4 regions of the Agrobacterium sp. 22-221-1 genome follow, and region 2 is predicted to be linked to each of the others. Evidence: predicted binding sites of a transcription regulator. Region 2 holds the regulator's gene; each other region holds the start of a gene.
The links. The regulator PhoB, encoded in region 2, activates phosphate uptake and scavenging genes when phosphate is short. The targets are predictions, from matches to a motif close to TGTCATNNANCTGTCAT.

Region 1: ACQZ5N_RS11590 (DUF47 domain-containing protein) is a predicted target of PhoB. The motif match lies at 1,393-1,409, and genes of this name have one in related genera.
Region 3: ACQZ5N_RS09340 (DUF3419 family protein) is a predicted target of PhoB. The motif match lies at 1,518-1,534, and genes of this name have one in related genera.
Region 4: ACQZ5N_RS00560 (DapH/DapD/GlmU-related protein) is a predicted target of PhoB. The motif match lies at 1,711-1,727, and genes of this name have one in related genera.

What each region holds. Positions count from the first base shown of each region.
Region 1 is NZ_JBNWCL010000006.1:171,294-174,500, reverse strand. Features, by position in the region: gene ACQZ5N_RS11595 (inorganic phosphate transporter) at 1-704, opposite strand, end outside; gene ACQZ5N_RS11590 (DUF47 domain-containing protein) at 704-1,348, opposite strand; gene ACQZ5N_RS11585 (NUDIX hydrolase) at 1,462-2,004, shown strand; gene ACQZ5N_RS11580 (efflux RND transporter permease subunit) at 2,243-3,207, opposite strand, start outside.
Region 2 is NZ_JBNWCL010000026.1:37,758-40,964, reverse strand. Features, by position in the region: gene ACQZ5N_RS24825 (GcrA family cell cycle regulator) at 301-834, shown strand; gene phoB (phosphate regulon transcriptional regulator PhoB) at 1,216-1,899, opposite strand; gene phoU (phosphate signaling complex protein PhoU) at 1,930-2,655, opposite strand; gene pstB (phosphate ABC transporter ATP-binding protein PstB) at 2,752-3,207, opposite strand, start outside.
Region 3 is NZ_JBNWCL010000005.1:60,838-64,044, forward strand. Features, by position in the region: gene ACQZ5N_RS09335 (class I SAM-dependent methyltransferase) at 1-227, opposite strand, end outside; gene ACQZ5N_RS09340 (DUF3419 family protein) at 224-1,474, opposite strand; gene ACQZ5N_RS09345 (transglycosylase SLT domain-containing protein) at 1,674-2,756, opposite strand; gene ACQZ5N_RS09350 (LysE family translocator) at 2,893-3,207, opposite strand, start outside.
Region 4 is NZ_JBNWCL010000001.1:113,183-116,389, reverse strand. Features, by position in the region: gene ACQZ5N_RS00575 (esterase-like activity of phytase family protein) at 1-499, shown strand, start outside; gene ACQZ5N_RS00570 (YunG family protein) at 740-1,087, shown strand; gene ACQZ5N_RS00565 (hypothetical protein) at 1,262-1,609, shown strand; gene ACQZ5N_RS00560 (DapH/DapD/GlmU-related protein) at 1,765-2,397, shown strand; gene ppx (exopolyphosphatase) at 2,445-3,207, opposite strand, start outside.

The DNA of each region.
Region 1 (3,207 bases), on a different contig from region 2:
AGCGTGCCGAGCGCCATGGCCGACTGGCAGGAAATCACCACCCAGAAGGGCACGTAGAAACTCTCGCCCAGATGTCCCTGGCTGAAGAGCAGCACGGCAATGATGCCCATGGTTTTCTGCGCGTCGTTGCCGCCATGTCCCAGCGAATAAAGCGAGGCGGAGATGAACTGCATCACGCGGAAGGTGCGGTCCACGGCAAAGGGCGTCTGCCGCACGAACAGCCAGGAGACGGTGAGCACCAGAAGCAGGGCGAGGAAGAAGCCGATGGCCGGCGACATGAAGATGGCGCCCACGGTTTTCAGCAGGCCCGACCAGACGATGGAATTGAAGCCCACCTTCGCAAATCCCGCACCCACGAGCCCGCCGATCAGCGCGTGCGACGAGCTGGAGGGAATGCCGAAAATCCAGGTGACGATGTTCCAGACGATGGCGCCGATCAGCGCCGCGAAGATCACCTGCGGCGACACGATGGCCGGATCGATGATGCCGGTGCCGAGCGTTTCTGCCACATGCAGGCCGAAGAACAGGAAGGCGATGAAGTTGAAGAAGGCCGCCCAGGCGACCGCATATTGCGGGCGCAGCACACGGGTGGAGACGATGGTGGCGATGGAATTGGCGGCATCGTGCAGACCGTTCAGAAAATCGAAGAACAGCGCGATGGCGATAAGGCCGATTAGCAGCGGCAGGGCAAGTGCGACATCCATCAGACGTTCTCGATAACGATGCCGCTGATCTCGTTGGCCACATCCTCGAAGCGGTCGACGACCTTTTCGAGTTCGCCGTAGATCTCGCTGCCGATCATATAGGCCATGGCATTGCCGCTTGCGCCGTGGCGGCGAAAGAGGTCCTTGAGACCCAAATCGTGAAGTTCGTCGGAGCGGCCTTCGACGCGGGTCACCTCTTCGGCGATGGATGACAGGCGATGCGCATTCGTGCCGACCTTGTTGAGAAGCGGAATGGCTTCCGCGATGAGGCCGGCTGCGCGCACGATCTCATGACCCATTTCCTTCATCAGCGGATCGAATTCCGTTTGCTCGAAAAGACGGATGGTCTTGACGGTCTTGTGCATCATGTCGATGGCGTCATCCATCGACTGGATGAGATCCTTGATGTCGCCGCGGTCGAAGGGGGTGATGAAGCTGCGCCTGACGGCGAGCAGCACCTCGCGGGTGATGTCGTCCGCCTGATGTTCAAGGGCGACGATGAGGTCGCAGTTCTTCTCGACGTCGATGCCGCTCAAAAGTTGGTCAAGGGCCTGGGCCGCTTTGATGACGGTTTCGGAATGTTTGCTGAACATGTCGAAGAAACGGTCCTCGCGCGGCATCAGCTTGCGAAAAATACTCATCATGCGAATTGGCCCTCAATGGCGCTTTACTAGTTGTGGGGGGTGATTGTCATAAAACTGTCATAAATGCACGCGGGGCATTGATGCAACCCGGAAAATCAGCACTATCAACGGATATGAAACCCACCAAGAAAAGCCGGAAAACCCGCCCGGCTCGTGCACTGACATTGCTCCAGCAGCTTGCTGCGGTTCCGGAAAAGCTCTTCACCGGCGCTTTCCGGCAGCAATATGCCGCGCTCTGCTTCCGTTATGCCGGCAATGGCGAGGATGTCGAAATCCTCCTTGTCACGTCCCGTACCAGCGGACGCTGGATCATTCCGCGCGGCTGGCCGATGAAACGCAAGAGGCCGCACGAGGCGGCGGCAATCGAGGCGTGGGAGGAGGCGGGCGTGCGCGGCCGGGTGAAAAAGAATGCGGTTGGCCGCTATACCTATCTCAAGATGCTCGACAATGGCGATGTCGTTCCCTGCATGGTCGATGTGTTCCAGATAGAGGTGACGGAGGCGGAAACCAGTTTCAAGGAACGCGGTGAACGCCTGCTGGAATGGGTGCGCCCGGATGAGGCGGCAAGGCGCGTTCGCGATATCGAACTGAAGTCGCTTCTTGTCGATTTTCGCCCGAAGGGCAAAAAGAAGCGTCAGGGCAGCGAGAGACCGTAACCGCACGCGTCCGGCATCGGCTCCTGTGGCCAAGACTGTAATGCCGCCGCAATGGGCGATCTCCAACCTTGCCTGATGATTGTCGTCAGGTGCCGTTGCATGAAACCATGTCGTTCCGCTCTCCGCTTTTTATTGCGTTATCTCCATCCCATCATCGTCCTTGCCGTGCTTCTGGCGGGGCCAGCCGCCATTCTCCTGCTGAGGTGACGGCAGCCCCATAGATGCAAAACCGGCCTTTTCAGGCCGGCTGCTTTTGGGAAGGTTCCGCCTGATGGTTCGAATGCCCCGTTTCATCGGGCGCTTTCGGTAACAGGCGGGCAAAACGCCTGACGATGCTGTCCACATAGGACAGGATGGTCGGCACCACGATCAGGGTCAGCAGCGTGGAACTGATGAGACCGCCAACCACCGCATGGGCCATCGGCGCACGCTGCGCGCCACCGCCGCCGACGGCGAGACCGAGCGGGATCATGCCGAAGATCATCGCAAGCGTCGTCATGATGATCGGGCGGAAGCGGATGACGCCGGCATTTTCCAGCGCCTCGTTCAGCGAAAGCCCACGCCGCCGCTCGCGATTGGCGAAATCGACCAGCAGGATGCCGTTTTTGGTCACGAGGCCCATCAGCATGATGAAGCCGATCAGCGAGAACATGTTGATCGTGCTGCCGGCCACCATCAGCCCGATGAGGACGCCGACAAGCGAAAGCGGCAGGGACGCCATGATGGCGAGCGGTTGCATGAAACTGCCGAATTGCGAGGCGAGCACGATGTAGATGAAGATGACGGCCATGGTAAGCGCCGTGACCATGTGGCCGATGGTCTCCTGCATGGTTTCGGCGTCACCGCCGAAGCGGATGCGATAACCGTTCGGCAGGTCAAGACTGGCGGTCAGGCCCTGCAACGTCTCCGTCACCTCGCCAAGCGTGCGGCCGGCGATATTGGCCGAAACCAGTATCTCGCGGCGATTGTCGATACGGCGGATTTCGGCGGGAGCCGGCATGATGCCGATATCGGCAACCTGATCGAGACGCACCATCAGCGGCGCGCCGTTCGCGGCTGTGCGGCCGGTTGCGATCATCAATTCACCGAGACCTGCCGCGTCAGACCGCCGCTCGACGGGCAGGCGGATGACGATATCGTAGCTGTTGCCGTCCGCATCCGTCCATTTCGACACATCCTCGCCGCCGATGAGGGGGGAAAGCG
Region 2 (3,207 bases):
TCAACAAAAGTCCGCGTTTCCCGGGCTTCTCAAGCCCTAGTAGGTGGCGGCAGACGAGGCCCAAGGTGTTGCCTTTCAGACTCAACTCGCCAGCAAGTTGGGGAAAACCGGAAAATCGATTCGAGATGATTCCCACGACTCTTGCCACGGAGTCTGCGTGGCACTAGGTTAATCGCTAATTACTAGACTGCATTGCGGCGGAACTAGTCACCAAAAATCAGGCAGAAACCACGCTCGCGGCACGCCCGCGAGGCGGAGAAGGATTCTGCCGACATTATACGCGACAAGCGGAGAAGCGGCATGAACTGGACAGACGAACGGGTCGAAAAACTCAAGAAATTGTGGTCCGAGGGGCTTAGCGCCAGCCAGATAGCAGCACAGCTGGGCGGTGTGAGCCGCAATGCCGTCATCGGCAAGGTCCATCGCCTCAACCTGCCGGGACGCGTGAAGGCCGGCGGCCCGGTTACGTCGGCGCGTTCCGCGCCCAAGCGCACCGCCGCCCCTGCCCCGCGCGCGACGAATTTCGCGACCCGCGTCAGCGCAGCACCTGCACGCGCCTTGAACCGTTCGAGCGCGGCGACGGCGCTGCACGAGGAGATCGATATCGAGACTGCCGAAGTTCTCGATTACGTTCCCTCCAAAAATGTCGTTACACCGATTTCCCGCCGCCTGACGCTGACGGAACTGACGGAGCGCACCTGCAAGTGGCCGGTCGGCGATCCGCTGAAGGATGATTTCCATTTCTGCGGTTGTGAAGCACTGGAATCTTCGCCCTATTGCAAGTTCCATGCAAAGCTTGCCTACCAGCCGGTAAGCGAGCGTCGCAAGGCTTGAGTGTTGCGGCACGCATTCGACACTCAAAAACTACGGGCCTTCGGGCCCGTTTTTTTATGGCAAAACGCAAGGTGGTTCCGGAATAGAGCGCACGCTGTCTAAGAGGCGCTCCCAATCCCTGTTCTCGCGCATTCTCCGGATGTAAAACCGCGATGCGCCCTTGCGGCAAATGTTCTGAATTTGTCGGCGACGTGCCGCGCCCTTCCTCCTGTCAGGTTTCACCGCGCAATCCGGCTTTCAGCAGACCGTCTGTCACCTTCAAAAGAACAAGGATACGCGTTTGCGGAAGGTTCAAAATCGAAAGGCCCGACACCGTTCCGGTCTCGGGCCTTCTGATTTTTGGGGAATTTATCCCAGGTGAAACCATCGGTTTCGGTTTTCTCAGGCTTCCATTGAATATCCGGCGCCGCGCACGGTGCGGATGACATCCTGCATATGCGAAAAATTGAGCGCCTTGCGCAGGCGTCCGACATGCACGTCGACGGTGCGCTCATCCACATAGATATCGTGACCCCAGACGCCATCCAGCAATTGTGAGCGGGAAAACACCCGGCCGGGAGAGGTCATCAGGAATTCCAGCAGGCGGAATTCCGTCGGGCCGAGGCGCACTTCGCGGCTCTTGCGGTGAACGCGATGGGTCTCGCGATCCAGTTCGATATCCCCGCATTTCAGCACCGAAGACAGAACCTCGGGGCGGGCCCGGCGCAGCATCGCCTTGACGCGGGCCATGAGTTCCGGCGTCGAGAACGGCTTGACGACATAATCGTCGGCGCCGGTGGCAAGACCGCGAACCCTTTCGCTTTCCTCGCCGCGCGCCGTCAGCATGATGATGGGCAGGCGCTCGGTTTCCGGCCGCATCCTGAGCCGACGGCACAGTTCGATACCGGAAACGCCGGGAAGCATCCAATCCAGGATAAGAAGGTCCGGAATACGCTCCTGCAGCCTGATTTCTGCCTCGTCTCCACGGGGTATCGTGTCGACGTCATATCCCTCAGCCTCGAGATTGTAACGAAGCAGGACGCTCAGCGCTTCCTCGTCTTCCACAACTGCAATCTTGGGCACCATATACTAACTCCGCAAGCCGCTGCCTGTCTGTTACTCGGTCACCGAACCGAGGGTGTTGGAACTGTCGTCCTTCGGACGCTCGCCTTCCGGCTGGCTGCCGGTGGTCATGTAATAGATCGTCTCGGCGATATTGGTGGCGTGGTCGCCGATACGCTCGATGTTCTTGGCGCAGAACAGAAGATGCGTGCAGGTGGTGATATTGCGCGGATCTTCCATCATGTAGGTCAAAAGCTCACGGAAGAGCGACGTGTACATGGCGTCGATTTCCTCGTCGCGCTCGCGAATGGCATTGGCCTTCTCGGCGGAACGCGTGGAATAGACGTCCAGCACTTCCTTGAGCTGTACCAGCGCCAGTTCCGACAGGTGCTCGATGCCGCGGGCGAGCTTGCGCGGCACGCCGGTGCCGGCAACCGCGATGACGCGCTTGGCGGTGTTCTTGCCAAGGTCGCCGACGCGCTCAAGGTCAGCGGCGATACGCAGGGTGCCGATGATCTCGCGAAGGTCGGCCGCCATCGGCTGGCGTTTGGCGATGGTTACGATGGCCTTGTCGCCGATCTCGCGCTCGGCGTGGTCGAGGATCGCATCGTCGGAAATGACCTTCTGGGCAAGCGCGGCATCGGAATTGACGAGCGCACGCACGGCGTCGGCGCACATCTGCTCCGCAAGACCGCCCATTTCGGCGATGCGGCGAGTCAGAAACTTCAATTCATCGTCATAAACGGAAACGATGTGCGAATGGGTCGTTGTCTGTGTCATGGTCTAGTCCTCCGGCTTGGCCTGCATGCGCGTACCCGGAAGCGGGCACGGCAGAAGCACCAGTCTTGTTCGGTTTCGATAAAGCGTCGGCCGGGATCAGCCGAAGCGGCCCATGATGTAATCCTGCGTGCGCTGGTCGTCCGGATTGGTGAACATCTTGTCGGTTTCGTTTTCCTCGACAAGATGACCAAGATGGAACATGGCCGTGCGCTGGGAAACACGCGCCGCCTGCTGCATGGAGTGCGTGACGATGACGATGGTGTAATTGGTGCGCAGCTCGTGGATCAATTCTTCGACCTTTGCGGTCGCAATCGGGTCGAGAGCCGAGCAGGGCTCGTCCATCAGGATCACTTCCGGGCTGACGGCAACCGCGCGTGCGATGCACAGACGCTGCTGCTGACCGCCGGAAAGACCGGTGCCGGATTCGTGCAGACGATCCTTAACCTCGTTCCAGAGACCCGCCTTCTGCAGGCTCTGCTCGACGATCTGGTCCATATCCGCCTTGTTGCGGCCGAGACCGTGGATGCGCGGACCGTAGGAAATGTTTTCGTA
Region 3 (3,207 bases), on a different contig from region 2:
TGCGGAAATTTGCGGCTGGCCAGCAGCAGGTTGCGGCCGGTGCCGCAGCCGACTTCCAACAGCGTGCCGCCCTTCGGCACATCGAGGCCGGAAATGGTCCGGTCACGGCCGAGAAGGTAATATTTGCGGGTGATATCGTAGATATGCCGCTGGTGGCGATACATGCGGTCCATCAGGCTCGCATGCGCGCTGTCTGCAAGGCCCACATTCTCGCCGATGGTTTTCATGCCATAGCCCTCTGGTAGATATGGAAACCGCCGTAGATGGCCGAGCGGTCCATGGCGTTGAGCTCATTGGAGCGCTCTTCGAGGTAGACCCACTGGTTGCGGATATCGGGCGAAAGGCGGCCTTCGATGACGCTCTTTTCGGCCGCGGTGCGGAAGATGACGCGCGCGCCGGATGCGGCGGTGCGGCTGATCTGCGACCACAATTCGTTGAGCTGCGTGTCCGTCATCCAGTCCTGCGCATCGAGGAGGATATAACGGTCGACGGCGCTTGCCGGCTTTCTGGAGAGAAGCTCGGTATAGGTGGCGTGGTGCACGGCGACGCGGGCGGTGTTGTTGCGGATCGTCTCGTAATATTCCGGCTTGAGATAGGCGGGCAACGCGCCCTCATGCGGCTCGGGATAACGGCGCGCAAAGGCCTGCCAGGCGAAATAATTGTCGCTGAGCGGGAAGTTGCAGGCGAGCTTTTCCAGCCGCTCCTTCAGCACGGATGCAACCGTGCCATTGGCGGAAAGGCTGGCCAGCTCGTCATATTGCCGAGGCGGAATGCCGAGGCCGAACAGCGAGCTTTTGCGCTTCGTCAGCCAGCGCACCACCGGCTTGTCGAACAGCGGCGCCACCTTGCTGTCGAAAAACTGGCGCTGTTCGTCCAGCGTGCGGGTCTTGGCCATTTCGGTGAGCTTCACGCCGTGCAGCCGGGCCATGAGATGGCCGGCGCCGATGAAGCGGCCGAGCAGGCCGGTGCGATAGATGTTCCTGTCGAAGACAGAGATGCGGCGGCGGCCGGAAAGGGTGCGCTTCGACCAGTAAGCCTTGGTCGTGGCGTCGAGATGCTCGGCGATGAAGAGGTCGTAACCGTGGCTGTTGCTGCGCGTATTGGCGCGGCCGAAGTGGCGCACCACGTCCTGATGGGCGGGCAGATGGCGGAAGGCGGCGAGCTTGAGCTTGTTCAGCGCGATGTGGTGCGGGTTGAGGTCCACGACATCGATGCTGGCCGGATTGCGGGAGAGATAGGCCAGCATGTTGCAGCCGCCCGAGCCGATGGTGACGATGCGATGACCTTCGCCAAGCTCCATCGCTTCCATGTCGATTTCCGGGTCTTCCCATATCTGCGGATAGACGAGGCCGGAAAAGAGGACGCCGAAGAAGCGCTCGGACAGACCGCTTTTGGAGAGTGCCTTGTGCTGGAGCAATGCGGACTTCAGTTTTGTGTTCTTGCTGAAGCCGGTCTTGGGTGCCGCACTCGTCATATGTTCACCTCTCAGTCGATTGAGAGGCGTCTACAGCCGTGACACTACAATTTGATGACAGGGGCTGTGGGCAAAGGCGGGGAATAGGGGTGTCGGTGGAAAACCAGCCCGCGCCGCCCAATCAGGATGACGAAATGAAAACACCCGGCGGCTTAAGAAAAACCACGCGGTTGCATTCGCATAACAGAGCCGGAGGCCATCACTTGCGCAGAACGTGCAGCATGCCCTTGCGCTTGGCGTCGTAATAATAACCGCGCGCGTAAAGCCTGACCGCGTTGTCGCGGTCGTTGCCCGCCACAACCCATGCGCCGCGCAGATATTTGACGGCGTATTTGAGGTTGGTTTCGGCATCGAACAGGCCGGAGGCGGGGCCATCGAAGCCCATGGAGCGGGCCGTGGCGTGCCTGATCTGCATCAGGCCGAAATTGCCGCTGCTATAGGCGCCGGGATTATACATGCTTTCGCGCCGCACCACGCGGTGAACCAGATCTTCCGGCACATCATACATGGTGGCGTATTTGGTAATAAGGCCGCTCAGCTTTTCGCGTCCGGCCGGGGCCGAATTGAGCGGCGTCGTCATCGATTCGTTCTGACGAATGGCGGCCAGCGCGGCGTTGGTCGGGCCGGCGGCATAGGCCAGAACCGTGCTGTCCGGCTTCGGCAGCGGAATGACTTTGCGTTCGGCCGTCAGCTCGGTGCCGATGGAGGGCGAGCCGGGCGGCGGCGGTGCGGGCGGGAAGCTGCCCTTGACGGCAACAACCTGCGGCAGATCGGCGGCGGCATTGTGGGCAGCCGGCTTGGCCGCCACGTCAGCCGTTTCGATGGCTGCGGCCGCCGGAGTGGCGCTTGTCGGTGCGAGCGCCGTGGCCGTCGTCGGCGCAGATGTCGTCACACTCGCTTGGGCGACTTCGTTCTGCTGCGGCTGCATCTGGGCGGCGATGGCTGCGGCTGCAGCAATTTCAGAAGCCGGCGGCAGCGCCACGCGTCCGCCCTTGACGGCGACGGCGGCGGGAAGTGCTGCAGGCTGGGAAGAGGTTGCGGTTTCGGCGGTCTGCACCGTTGCTGCTGCCGGCGTCGCGCCCGCTGCTGCTTCGGCCGTTGCCGGCTGCGCCGATGTCTGCGCAGGAGTGGTCGCGGGATTGACTGTTGCGATATTCGGGCCGTTCGGCCCTTCCTTGGCGGTATATTCGACGCTGGTGCATGCGCTCAATGCCAGTGCCAGACCCACGGTGGAAGACAGAAGAAGTGCACTTCTTCCGCGGAATTTTCCCGAATTTCGCATGTTGCCGCCTTCGTTATGCCTGTCTTTCGATACCCCCGCGTCGAGCGAAGCAGGCAGTGTCCCGTCGAGCCTTCATTAACCTATTGTAAGGATAGCGGCAAGCCGGGACGTTTCTCCCCGGCTTTCGGGCGGTTTTTCAGGCGGCGATGCGCCTGTATCCGGCGCTGACGGCGCGGCCGGAAATGAAGTGGGTGCGGTATTTCGGCCGGATTTTTTTATCGCCCGACATGCGGCGCACCATCGCCAGAGTTGGGCCGGCAAACAGCGCCTGCGCGGTCAGAATCACCAGCGCCAGAAGCAGGATGGCGGCCTGCGCCATGGCAAGCGTTTCAATTGCATTGCCGGAGGTGGACACGAATTGCGGCAGCAACGCCAGAAAGAAAGCGAAGTAGCGCGGGCGCAGGGCGGCAATGGCGTAACAATCGCGGAAAATACCGCTCCAGGATTTGCC
Region 4 (3,207 bases), on a different contig from region 2:
CGACACCGCCAAGAAGGCGTGGACCGGCCGCAGCTGGCTTTATCCGCTGGCGGAAGGCGGCGAGGCAATCGGCGACTTCAACATGCTTGATGACACCACCGCCCTCGTCATCGAGCGCGACAACGGCGCCGGCACGGCCGACAAGGCCTGCGCCGACCCCAAGGCTCCGGCTGCGGATTGCTTCGCCCGTGCTGCGAAGCTGAAGCGCATCTACAAGATCGAATTCAACGACGCCAATGTCGGCAAGGCCGCCCGCAAGATCGGCTATATCGACCTGATGAAGATTTCCGATCCGGATAACAAGAAGCGTCAGGGCGGCGGCAACGGCTATTACGACATGCCTTTCGTCACCATCGAGAATGTCGACCGCGTCGATGCCACCCATATCGTCGTCGGCAACGACAACAACCTGCCCTTCTCGGCCGGCCGTGCGCTGGACAAGGCTGACGACAACGAATTCGTTCTGCTGGACGTCAAGGACCTGCTCGAGGCGAAGTAAGACCACGGCTGCTGTCACTTGCTTTGACGGCCGCGAATGATCCGGACGGAGCGCCCGGCAGACACAAATGTCTGCATGGCGCTCCGTTCCGGTTTTCCAGAGCTAGAGCAATTCCGGTGAGCACCGGTTCACCTCCATTGCTCTAACTCTTTGTTTTTACGCATTTCCGGACGCAAAACCGAGCGCACTTTCGCTGGAAATACTTTAACCGAAACATGCTTGCGGAAAAGAAGACGTTTCATGCAGGACCATGCAGAAAGACTTTATTACGCCCTGAAGAAAAGCTGGTCGGGCGAGACGAGCGGCCTCTGGTCGCGCGAAAACCCCGCCAAGGGCCAAGGCAGCGTCACCGCGCTGGTGGTGCAGGATATTTTCGGCGGTGAGCTCGCCAAAACCGCTGTCAGCGGCGCCGACCATTTTTACAATATCGTCGAAGGCACCCGCTGGGATTTCACCTTCAGCCAGTTCGATATTCCGGTCGGCTATCAGGACAGGCTTGCCAGCCGCACGGAGGCCATGGCGACGATAACGCCGCTGCAATATGCCTATCTCAGCGCCTGCATCCGCAAGGCGCTCGGGCACGGCTGAGCCATTTGCAAAGCAGTGCCAGCCCATTGCCGTTTGGATCCGCGCATCGCGGCACGGTGGCCAGCCAGGGTGTTGCGTTTCAGGACCACGATGTCAATCTTTCCCGCAAAGCGGACACAATCCTTGCGATAATATCGCCCGGTGGAATGGTTGCACCGACAGGAGAGATATTCGATGAGTGAGAGTTGCCCGGTCCTGACACCGGCGGAACGGCAGGTACAGGCCATATTGGAGCGCACGGAAGCAGCGATGATGGCCACCATTCACGCAGCGCTCGAACGTGCCAGCAAAGAGGTCACTGAGGCATTCCGGGCCGTCGATTCAGACATGCAGCCACCGCCCCACGACTATTTTGCCGCTGTCGCCCATCAGCAGCTCTTCCTGATGTTATGCGGGGCCGACCCGAAAACCTTCGAGGGCGGAGACCCCGAAATCGCCGGCCACATCATTCGGAACGCGCAAAACATATCCGACCACTACTGGAAGAAAACGCCTGCCGCGGCGGATGTCCCCCGCAAGTGATACATTCCGAGTGAAGACAGGATTTTGCGTCGCGCGGTATCGCGCGTGATCTGCGTTCTAGAAAGGAGGCCCGGCCCGACCTGACTCCTATGGCCATTCCACGTCACAGCACCTTCATCATCGCCGGTTAAGCAGGCGCAAATCCGGAGGCTGGAATGGATTCGACCGCACAGATCAAGCGCCCGAAAATCGCAGAGACCGTCATCCATGCGACGGCGAGCATAAGAGATTCCAATATCGGCGAATGCTGCGAAATTCTGGCTGACACCTCCCTGCACAATGCCGAACTCGGTAATTACTCTTATCTTGGACCCCGTTGCATGGTGGGCGATGCAACGATTGGAAAATTCTGCGCCATCGCCGCAGAGGTCAGGATAGGCGCTCCGAACCATCCGATGGACCGGCCATCCATGCACCGTTTCAGCTATTGCCCTGAATATTATTCTGCGGATGCCGTGCGCGATGACGCCTTTTTCGACCGGCGCAGGGAGGACCGCGCCGTCATCGGTCACGATGTCTGGATCGGTCACGGGGTTATCGTCTTGCCGGGTGTCACGGTTGGAGACGGGGCAGTGCTCGCCGCCGGCGCGGTCGTCACCAAAGATGTGCCGCCCTATACCATCGTCGGCGGCGTTCCCGCAAAGATCATTCGCGAACGATTTTCGCGGACCCTCGCGGAAAAGCTTGCATCAATCGCATGGTGGGACTGGCCATTCGAAACGATCATGGCGCGGCTTTCCGACTTTCAGTCGAGCGACATAGAAGCCTTTTGCGAGCGCTGGTCCTAGCGGACGCAAGAACCGTTCCTGCCACAAAACGGAAACATCGCCGTTCGTTATTCGAACACGAACGCCAGCCGCTTGCCCGTCAGCTTCGCCAGTTGCTGCAAACGCCCGTCCAGCCGCTCGCCGGCGAAATCGCAATAATCATGCGGCACGACAAATTCCAGATCGAGATCGGGATTGCCGGATTTACGGAATTTGAGGTGGTCGACGACACCCGGCATCGAGGCCGAGAAGAGATAGACGACGCGCAGCAGGCCGCCGAGCAATTTACCGAGCTCCTGCAACCGGTCGCCCGCCATGGCGGCGAGCGGCTGCGTGGTGCCGTTGTCGTTCAGACCTTCGAAGCGATAATAATTGGCGAGCGCAATATAGGCGCGGCCGGGATGGGTGATCGCCACGAAAGAAGAGTGGGCGATGATGTTGAGCGCCTGCAATCCGCGATAGTCGGGATGGGCGCGCCAGCTGATATCGGCGAGAAGGCAGGCCGCCTGCCGGTAACGGCTCTCCTCTTCGGTCTCGTCAACGCCGAAGACCGGGAAGGTGCGGCCGCTCCAGTCCGCCAGTTCGCGCGCATGTTCCGGCGAGCGGGCGCGCAGAATGGCAAGTTCATCGGCGGCAACCAGCAGCGGATCGGAATCCCGCTCTTCTTCCGTCAACAGCGAATAGAGATAACCTTCGCGCACGCCCTGCGCCGAGAAGGCGATCCTGGCCGGCTTCATCATTTTCAGAACTTCGCGCATGGCGATGGCGCCGAAGGGCAGAAGCGAGCGGCGGTTCTTGGAGACCGCCTGCCAGGCTGGATCCTTGCTATCC